One region of the Streptomyces sp. NPDC107500 genome, then DNA from elsewhere that is predicted to be linked to it. Evidence: riboswitches for the same ligand, from Rfam matches in the RefSeq annotation. Region 1 holds a riboswitch; the other holds the start of a gene.
The links. Region 1 has a riboswitch for glycine ahead of gcvT (glycine cleavage system aminomethyltransferase GcvT). Riboswitches for the same ligand answer to the same signal wherever they lie in the genome.
Positions count from the first base shown of each region.

Region 2: it holds a riboswitch for glycine, as region 1 does, so the genes downstream of both, gcvP (aminomethyl-transferring glycine dehydrogenase) here and gcvT (glycine cleavage system aminomethyltransferase GcvT) in region 1, are expected to answer to the same signal.

Region 1 covers NZ_JBVJPF010000011.1:33,099-38,167, forward strand. Annotated here, with positions in the region: gene glyA (serine hydroxymethyltransferase) at 1-1,048, opposite strand, end outside; gene gcvH (glycine cleavage system protein GcvH) at 1,063-1,440, opposite strand; gene gcvT (glycine cleavage system aminomethyltransferase GcvT) at 1,551-2,669, opposite strand; glycine riboswitch at 2,713-2,829, opposite strand; glycine riboswitch at 2,830-2,924, opposite strand; gene ACZ67M_RS35490 (AAA family ATPase) at 3,103-3,771, shown strand; gene ACZ67M_RS35495 (enhanced serine sensitivity protein SseB) at 3,846-4,622, shown strand; gene ACZ67M_RS35500 (enhanced serine sensitivity protein SseB C-terminal domain-containing protein) at 4,788-5,069, shown strand, end outside.
Region 2 covers NZ_JBVJPF010000006.1:610,213-615,281, forward strand. Annotated here, with positions in the region: gene gcvP (aminomethyl-transferring glycine dehydrogenase) at 1-2,278, opposite strand, end outside; glycine riboswitch at 2,455-2,550, opposite strand; gene ACZ67M_RS26475 (PRC-barrel domain-containing protein) at 2,700-3,077, shown strand; gene ACZ67M_RS26480 (DNA polymerase IV) at 3,121-4,500, opposite strand; gene ACZ67M_RS26485 (MerR family transcriptional regulator) at 4,579-5,069, opposite strand, start outside.

The DNA of each region.
Region 1 (5,069 bases):
CGTTGCGGTTGACCGTGATGCCGACCTCGTGCAGGCGGTCCTCGGCCTGCTGGCCGTCCAGCTCGGAGTCGCGCAGGTCGACCAGGACCAGGTGGACGTCCGTGCCACCGGTCAGGACCGACACGCCCGCCGCCTTCGCGTCGTCCCGCACCAGGCGCTCGGCCAGGATGCGGGCACCCTCCAGCGTACGGGTCTGGCGCTCCTTGAAGTCCTCGCTCGCGGCGACCTTGAAGGCGACGGCCTTGGCGGCGACCACGTGCTCCAGCGGTCCACCCTGCTGACCGGGGAAGACGGCGGAGTTGATCTTCTTGGCCAGGTCGGCCGTGGAGAGGATCACACCGCCGCGCGGGCCGCCCAGCGTCTTGTGGGTCGTGGTGGTGACCACGTGCGCGTGCGGCACCGGGTTCGGGTGCAGGCCCGCCGCGACCAGACCGGCGAAGTGCGCCATGTCGACCATGAGGTAGGCGCCGACCTCGTCGGCCACCTTGCGGAAGGCGGCGAAGTCGAGCTGCCGGGGGTAGGCCGACCAGCCGGCCACGATCAGCTTCGGCCTGCTCTCCTTGGCGAGGCGCTCCACCTCGGCCATGTCGACCTGGCCGTCCTCGCCGACGTGGTACGGGACCACGTTGTAGAGCTTGCCGGAGAAGTTGATCTTCATGCCGTGGGTCAGGTGCCCGCCGTGGGCGAGGTTCAGACCCATGATCGTGTCGCCCGGCTTGAGCAGCGCGAACATCGCGGCGGCGTTGGCCTGCGCGCCCGAGTGCGGCTGCACGTTGGCGTGCTCGGCGCCGAACAGCGCCTTGACCCGGTCGATGGCGATCTGCTCGACCACGTCGACGTGCTCGCAGCCGCCGTAGTAGCGGCGGCCGGGATAGCCCTCGGCGTACTTGTTGGTCAGGACCGAGCCCTGGGCCTCCATCACCGCGACGGGTGCGAAGTTCTCGGAGGCGATCATCTCCAGGGTGGACTGCTGGCGGTCCAGCTCGGCGTCGACGGCGGCGGCGACGTCGGGGTCGAGCTCATGCAGGGGTGTGTTCAGAAGCGACATGCGTCCGTGACTCCTCAGGCGCCGGCGAATGCGGTGTACTCGTCGGCGGAGAGCAGGTCGCCCGGCTCGTCCGTGACCCGCACCTTGAACAGCCAGCCGCCCTCGAAGGGGGCGCTGTTCACCAGCGACGGGTCGTTGACGACGTCCTCGTTGATCTCGGTGACCTCACCGGAGACGGGGGAGTACAGGTCGGAGACGGACTTGGTCGACTCCAGTTCGCCGCAGGTCTCGCCCGCGGACACCGAGTCGCCGACCTCGGGAAGCTGCACGAAGACGACGTCACCGAGCGCGTTGGCCGCGTGCTCCGTGATGCCGACCGTCGAGGCGCCGTCCTCGGCGGCCGACAGCCACTCGTGCTCCTTGCTGTAGCGCAGCTGCTGGGGGTTGCTCATGGCCTGAATTCTCCTGTACGCGGGTGACTGCTGATGAATGGGGGACTGCTGACACTGCCGTTGAGCAGCAAGGACACGCGCGGAGGCCGGTGGCCGTCCGCCCTCAGTGTCTACTTCTGGCGCTTGTAGAAGGGCAGTGCCACGACCTCGTACGGCTCGTGGCTGCCCCGGATGTCCACGCCCACACCCTCGGTCCCCGGAGCCGCGTGCGCCGCGTCGACGTACGCGATGGCGATCGGCTTGCCCAGCGTGGGGGAGGGGGCGCCGGAGGTGACCTCGCCGATCACCTCGCCGCCGGCGACGACCTGGTACCCGGCACGCGGGACCCGGCGGCCCTCGGCGATCAGGCCGACCAGCACGCGGGGCGGGTTCTGCTCGGCCTCGGCGGCGGCCCCGGTCAGCGCGGCGCGACCGACGAAGTCGCCCTCCTTCTCGAACTTCACCACCCGGCCGAGCCCGGCGTCGAAGGGCGTCAGGGAGGTGCTCAGCTCGTGCCCGTACAGCGGCATGCCCGCCTCCAGGCGGAGCGTGTCCCGGCAGGACAGGCCGCAGGGGACGAGACCGACGCCCTGGCCCGCCTCGGTCAGCGCCTGCCACAGCTCGACGGCGTGCTCCGGCTTCACGAACAGCTCGAAGCCGTCCTCGCCGGTGTAGCCGGTGCGCGCGATCAGCGCCGGGACGCCGGCCACCGTGCCGGGCAGACCGGCGTAGTACTTCAGGCCGTCCAGGTCGGCGTCGGTGAGGCTCTTGAGGATGCCCGGGGACTCGGGGCCCTGCACGGCGAGCAGCGCGTAGGCGTCGCGGTCGTCGCGCACCTCGGCGTCGAAACCGGCCGCCCGCTCGGTCAGCGCGTCGAGCACGGTCTGCGCGTTGGAGGCGTTGGCGACGACCATGTACTCGGCGTCCGCCAGCCGGTAGACGATCAGGTCGTCCAGGATGCCGCCGTCCTCGCGGCAGATCATGGTGTAGCGGGCGCGGCCCGGCTTCACGCCGCCGATGTTGCCGACCAGCGCGAAGTCAAGGAGCGCGGCGGCCTGCGGCCCGGTGACGGTGATCTCGCCCATGTGCGAGAGGTCGAAGAGACCGGCCCGGGTGCGCACCGCGACGTGCTCGTCACGCTCGGAGGCGTAGCGCAGGGGCATGTCCCAGCCGGCGAAGTCGGTCATCGTCGCGCCCAGCGCGCGATGCGTGGCGTCGAGCGCGGTACGGCGGGTGTTCGAACTGCTCATCGGTCGGTCGTCTCCCAGGACAGGACGGCACGGGCGAGGTCGGTCCTCCCCATCTGTCATCGGAACCTGAGAGGTTCGCCACGACCACCGGAGTACGGCGATCAGGGCTTGCACCTTGGGTGGGGCAGCCGTCGAACGGCGGCCCGCTTTTCAGATGTGCCTCGCCCGCGCGGTAACGGGGGCCTGAGAGATTCAAGGGAGGGACTTGCTCCTTCGGCGCCCCGGCGTGGCCGGGGACTCTCCCGCGCGGATTCAAACGGCCGGTATGCAGTTGGCGCCGCCATCATTGCACGACCGGCCGATTCGTGGCAGACCGTGATCTGTAACCGGCTTGTGGCAGTAAGCGAACGAAATCGCGAGACCCGCGCATTACCTTCTCTTTACACTCGACGGGGATGGGAACTCGTGAACCGCCCCAGGGGAGACGATCACGGTGAACAGGACCACGGCCTACGCCACGACCTCGGGCCTCGCGCTGCCCGAGCAGCCCTCCGCCCCGGCCCCGCAGTCGTGCGCCGAGCGGCCCGCACCCGTCGTCCGCGACCTGCGCGAGCGGGACGGGCGCGGCCCGCACGCCCTGCTCTTCGGACCCCGGGACCTGGTGGTGATCACCGGCCTGCCCGGCAGCGGCAAGTCCACCCTGATGGCGCGCACCGTGCGCGGCCCGCGCATCGACTCCCAGGACACCCGCGACCGCTGGGAGCGCCGCATGCCGGGCTTCCTGCCGTACGCGCTCTACCGCCCCCTGGTCCGCCTCGCCCACTACGCGGGGCTCCGCAAGGCGCTGCGCTCCGGCGAGGGCGTCGTCGTGCACGACTGCGGCACACAGTCCTGGGTGCGCGGCTGGCTGGCCCGGGAGGCCCGGCGCCGCGACGGCACCCTGCACCTGCTGCTCCTCGACGTCGGCGCCGACCAGGCCCTCGCCGGGCAGCGCGAGCGCGGCCGCGGCGTCTCGCGGTACGCGTTCCTGCGGCACCGCGCGGCCAACTCCCGCCTGCTGCGCGCCGTGACCGGAGGCGCCCTGCCGGCCGGCTGCACCTCGGCGATCGTCCTGGACCGGGCGGCCGCGGACAACCTCCGCCGCATCGCGTTCACCGGATGACGGACCACGGGGGGCTGCGCCGAACGGGTTAGCCTTTTCAGCCAGGACAGCGGTACCAGGCAGGCGGTAGGCAGATGGACTTCCCCGAGTTCCCGGCACAGGCACACCCCCACCCGCACGGCGGTTGGCCCGGCAACGAGCTGGAGGAGGTGCTCTCCGCCTCCCTCGGCATACCCGGCGCCGGCGGGCGGATCGTGGAGGTGCTCGGCCGCAGCTTCCTCTGGATCCCCCTGCCGAACGGCGGCGGCCCGCACAGCGGCCCCCTCGACCTGCCCTCCCTGGAGATCGACGGCCAGGCCTACGTGCCGGTGTTCAGCTCCGAGGAGCAGCTCCGCCAGGTCGCCGGGGCGCAGATGGCGTACACCGTCGCCCCCGCCGCGGAGTTCGCCCGCGGCCTGCCCCCGCAGATCGGCATCGCCGTGAACCCGGAGGGCGTGGTCGGCATCCCGCTGCCGCCGCCCGCCGTGGCCGAGCTGTGCCGGGCCGGCCGCACCCCGCTGGACGGGCCCGCATCCGGCGGCCGGGTCCGCCTCTTCGAACCGGACTGGCAGGACGACCCGGTGGACTTCCTCGCCGCGGCCTCCGCCGAGTTCGCCGCCACCGGCGTCGTGCGCACCGCCCGCCGCTGCCTGGCCGCCGTCGAGACCGCCGACCCCACCCTGTTCGTCGGCGTCGAACTCACCCACTGGGAGGGCGACGCCCGAGCCCTCCCCCTGGACGCCCTGGGCCGCGCCCTCACCGCCGCCCCGCCGAAGTGGCCGGTCAACCTGGTCCTCCTGGAGGCCGCCCAGGACCCCGTCTGCGACTGGATGAGGGACAGGGTCCGCCCTTTCTACGACCGGGACTTGTAAACACCGTTGAGGTAAGCGCCCCTCAGGGGCGCGGGGAACTGCGCGACAAGCCACGACGCACCCGCACCCGCAGGACGACAGCGCCCCCCGAGCTCATAGGCGCCCCCCACCCCGCGGAGCCGTAAGCTGTTTCCACGACCGGGACTTCCAGAAAGGGCCACAGACGTGAGCGCCAGCGGCACCACGACCGGGCAGGTCGAGCACATGCTGCGCCAGGTGACGCCCGGGCGCTACGACGCCTACGAGGCCCTGCTGCGCGCGCTCGCCACCCCCACCTCCGGCCAGGTCTGGATGCTGCTGTGGCAGGGCCAGGCCGGCTCCCCGGACGCCCAGTACGGAAACATGGAGGTCGAGGGCTACGGCTACGCGCCGTGCGTCACCTCCGCCCAGGAGCTGTCGGCCAGCGGCTGGAACAGGTCGTACGAGGTGGTCGACGGCCTGGAGGCG
Region 2 (5,069 bases), on a different contig from region 1:
AGCCCCACGGGGCCGCCGAGATCGGTCCGACGCCCGTCTGCGGGCCTGCCGCGGGCTGCATCGGGTGGTTGGGCAGGTACGGCGCCAGGTGCGACCGTACGGCCACCGGGCCGACGCCGGGACCGCCGCCGCCGTGCGGGATGCAGAACGTCTTGTGCAGGTTCAGGTGGGAGACGTCGCCGCCGAAGTGGCCGGGCTTGGCGAGGCCGACCAGGGCGTTGAGGTTGGCGCCGTCCACGTAGACCTGACCGCCGGCGTCGTGCACCCGGCCGCAGATGTCGGCCACGTGCTCCTCGAAGACACCGTGCGTGGACGGGTAGGTGATCATCAGCACGGCCAGCTCGTCGCGGTGCTGCTCGATCTTGGCGCGCAGGTCCTCGATGTCGATCTCGCCGTCCTCGGCGGTCTTGACGACGACGACCTTCATGCCGGCCATCACCGCGCTGGCCGCGTTGGTGCCGTGCGCGGAGGACGGGATGAGGCAGACGGTGCGCTGCTCGTCGCCGTTGGCCCGGTGGTACCCGCGTACGGCGAGCAGGCCCGCGAACTCGCCCTGCGACCCGGCGTTGGGCTGCAACGAGACCTTGTCGTACCCGGTCACCTCCGCGAGCCGCTCCTCCAGCTCACGGATGAGGGTGAGGTAGCCCTGCGCCTGCTCGGCGGGCGCGAAGGGGTGCAGCGCGCCGAACTCGGACCAGGTGACCGGCTCCATCTCGGTGGTGGCGTTGAGCTTCATGGTGCAGGAGCCCAGCGGGATCATGCCGCGGTCCAGCGCGTAGTCCCGGTCGGCGAGGCGGCGCAGGTAGCGCAGCATCGCGGTCTCGGAGCGGTGCTGGTGGAAGACGGGGTGGGTCAGGAAGTCGTCGGTGCGCAGCTGCGCCTCGGGCAGCGTCTCCGCGGTCTCCGCGTCCAGCGCCTCGATGTCGCCCTCGACGCCGAAGGCGTGCCACACGCCGCCGACCTGGGCGCGCGTGGTGGTCTCGTCGCAGGCGAAGGAGACGTGGTCGGCGTCGACGAGCCGCAGGTTGATGCCGTTCGCGCGGGCGGCGTGCACGACCGCGTCGGCCCGGCCGGGCACCCGCGCGGTGACGGTGTCGAAGTAGGCGCCGTGGACGATCTCGACGCCGCCCGCGGCGAGGCCCGCGGCGGTGATCGAGGCGTACCGGTGGGTGCGCCGGGCGATGGCCCGCAGGCCGTCGGGGCCGTGGTAGACGGCGTACATGCCGGCCATGACGGCGAGCAGCACCTGGGCGGTGCAGATGTTGCTGGTGGCCTTCTCGCGGCGGATGTGCTGCTCGCGGGTCTGCAGGGCCAGGCGGTAGGCCTTGTTGCCGTCCGCGTCCACGGAGACGCCGACGAGGCGGCCGGGCAGGCTCCGCGCGAACTTCTCGTGCACGGCCATGTAGCCGGCGTGCGGTCCGCCGAAGCCCATCGGTACGCCGAAGCGCTGGGTGGTGCCCACGGCGATGTCCGCGCCCAGCTCGCCGGGCGAGGTGAGCAGGGTGAGGGCGAGCAGGTCGGCGGCGACGGTGACGAGCGCGCCCAGCTCGTGCGCCCGCTCGACGACCGGCTTGATGTCGCGCACGGCACCGGAGGCGCCCGGGTACTGGAGCAGGACGCCGTTGATCTCCCGCTCGGCGACCGCGGCCGGGATGCCCTCGCTCAGGTCGGCGACGACGACCTCGACGCCGGTCGGCTCGGCGCGGGTCTGGATCACGGCGATGGTCTGCGGCAGCACGTCCGCGTCGACCAGGAAGAGGCCCTTCTTGTTCTTGCCCATGCGCCGGGAGAGCGCCATCGCCTCGGCGGCGGCGGTGCCCTCGTCCAGCAGGGAGGCACCGGAGGTGGGCAGGCCGGTCAGCTCGGCGACCATGGTCTGGAAGTTGAGCAGGGCCTCCAGGCGGCCCTGGGAGATCTCGGGCTGGTACGGCGTGTACGCGGTGTACCAGGAGGGGTTCTCCATGACGTTGCGCAGGATGACCGGCGGGGTGAAGGTGCCGTAGTAACCGAGGCCGATCATGGAGTCCAGGACCTGGTTGCGGTCGGCCAGCGAGCGCAGCTCGGCCAGCACCTCGGCCTCGGAGCGGGCGCCGGGCAGGTCCAGCGCGTCGGCGTTCTTGATCACATCCGGCACCGCGGCGGCCGTCAGCTCGTCGAGCGAACCGTAACCGACCTGCGCGAGCATCTTGGCCCGGGCCTCGTGGTCGGGGCCGATGTGGCGCTGCTCGAACGGCGCTGCCTGTTCGAGTTCGGTGAGCGGAGTGCGGTGGGCGGTCATTGCGGAGGCCTCCTGGTCTGACGACCTGCGAGGGGCACCACGGCGCGGGTACCCGGTCGGCCTCCCCCTCTGTCATCTCAACCTGAGAGCTTCACCGGGGCGGCCCGAGGGCGTCCCGGCTTTCACCGTCGGTGAGAGCGGAAGCCGTCGACACCCGCTCTGCTTTCCAGAGTGACCTCGTCCGTGCGGTACGTGAGCCTGAGAGATTCCGGGGAGGATTTGCTCCTTCGGCGCCTCCGGTGATCTCCGGAGGACTCTCCCGCGCGGGGTCAGCAGCCGTTTGCCAGCGTACCAGCGAGCCCGCGGCACGAACCTTCGAGTGGCCGACCGGCCATATGTAGTTTTTTGTAGTACTTACGGATGATTCGGCGGGCTGGTGTGCGACCCCAGTGCGGCCAAGTGGTGACCAAGTGGAGGGCCCGTGCGTACTGACATCGACCCGCGGAACCTGATAGGCCGCAAGGCGTTCGACCGCGACGGCACCAGGATCGGCATCGTGGACGAGGTGTACCTCGACGATGCCACCGGCGTGCCCGAGTGGGCGGCCATCCGCACCGGCCTCTTCAGCAGGGACGCCTTCGTACCCCTGGAGCCCAGCGAGCTGGTCGAGGGCGCCCTGCGCGTGCCCTTCGCCCGGGCCCTGATCAAGGAGGCACCGGACTTCGGCGTCGGCCGCCACCTCTCGCCGGAACAGGAACTCCAGCTGTACCACCACTACGGCCTCGACGTGGCCGCCGCTCCCCCGCTCCCCGACCGCGACTTCGGCAAGCTGGCGGGCAAGGGCAACGAGGAGAGCTGACGCTCCGCCCCCACAAAGCTCGCGGCACGTACGGGACGCACGGCTAGCCGGCCACCGGTCTGGCCGGGCCGTCGCCGGGTCTTCGCGTCTCGGACGGAACCAGCGGCAGCGGATCCGCGGGCGTCAGCTCCGGGTCGTCCATCGGAAAGGTCCGCACCCGCCCGGTCCGCGAGTACGGCGTCTCGAAGCGCACGGTGACCCGCCCCAGCCCGCTCCCCTGGACCCACCCGTGCCCGAACCGCGTGTGCCGCACGTCGTGCCCCGACGGCCAGCGGCGCTCCGCGGGTGCCGGGCGGTGCTCCGCGGCGGGCTCGGTCTCCGGCTCCTCGGCCGGTTCCCCGGCCCCGCCTCCCGCCGCCTGCGCGAACAGGTCCTCCTGCGTGTAGTCGGCCAGGCCGCTGACGCCGACCCCGAGCAGCCGCACACCTCCCGTGGTGTCCACCGAGTCCAGCAGCCGGGCGGCGGCCTCCCGCACCACCGCCGGGTCGTCCGTGGGCCCGCGCAGCGTCTCGGAGCGCGTCAGCGTGGAGAAGTCGTATCTGCGCACCTTGAGCACGATGGTCCGCCCGGACAGCCCCGACGCGCGCAGCCGGCGCACGCACCGGTCGGCCAGCCGGCCCACCTCCACGCCGACCCGCACCCGGTCGTGGATGTCCACGTCGTAGGTGTCCTCGACCGACACGGACTTGGCCTCCCGCTCGGCCACCACGGGCCGCTCGTCGAGCGCCAGGGCCATGGCGTACAGGCCGTGTCCGTGCGCCTTGCCCACCAGCCGCACCAACTCGTCCTCGCCCGCCTCGGCCAGTTCCCCGACCGTGGTGATGCCGGCCCGGCGCAGGTGGTCGCCGGTCGCCGGGCCGACGCCGGGCAGGGTCCGCACGGACATGGGCTCCAGCATGGCCCGCTCCGTCCCCGGCGGGATCAGGACCAGCCCGTCGGGCTTGGCCTCCTCGGAGGCGATCTTGGCCAGCATCTTGGAGGCGGCCAGTCCCACGGATCCGGTGAGGCCCGTGGCGGCGCGGATGTCCGTGCGCAGCTTCGTCCCGGCCAGCCGCGCCGACGCCGCGTCCCAGGCCGTCCCACCGGCCTCCAGGTCCACGAAGGCCTCGTCCAGGCTCAGCGGCTCCACCAACGGGGACAGCTCCCTGAGCAGCCGCATCACTTGCTCGCTGATCGACCGGTACAGCTCGAACCGCGGGACGAGATACGCGGCGTTGGGCGCCAGCCGCCTGGCCTGGCCCATGGGCATCGCCGAGTGGACGCCGAAGACGCGCGCCTCGTACGAGCAGGTGGCGACGACGCCTCGCGGCCCCAGGCCGCCCACCACCACGGCCTTCCCGCGCAGACTCGGCTTGGACGCCTGCTCCACCGAGGCGAAGAAGGCATCCATGTCGAGATGCAGGATCGTGGGCGCGGTTCTCACATCTCCGATGCTGCCCTACGCCACTGACAATGCGGCCGCCACCGGCCGGCCCGCGCGCCGGGCGGGCCGGCGCGCCGCTCAGACCGCCCTGTTGCGGCGTCGCGCCAGCTCGTCCGCCGGATTGTGCCCGACCAGGGTCTCCCCCGTGTCGATCCGCTCTCCGTGCAGCTGGGACAGCGCGCTCTCCACGTCCCGCCAGACCACGCCGACGGCGATCCCGAAGATGCCCTGGCCGCCCTGGAGGAGGGCGTGCACCTCGTCGGGGGAGGTGCACTCGTAGACCGTGGCGCCGTCGCTCATCATCGTCATCCGCTCCAGGTCACGGAAGCCGCGCTCCCGCAGGTGCTGGACGGCGGTCCGGATGTTCTGGAGGGACACCCCGGTGTCGAGGAAGCGTTTGACGATCTTCAGCACGACCACGTCGCGGAAGCTGTACAGGCGCTGCGTGCCCGAGCCGTGGGCCGGACGCACACTGGGCTCGACGAGGCCCGTGCGGGCCCAGTAGTCGAGCTGCCGGTAGGTGATGCCGGCGGCCGCGCAGGCCGTCGGCCCGCGGTAGCCGATCTCCT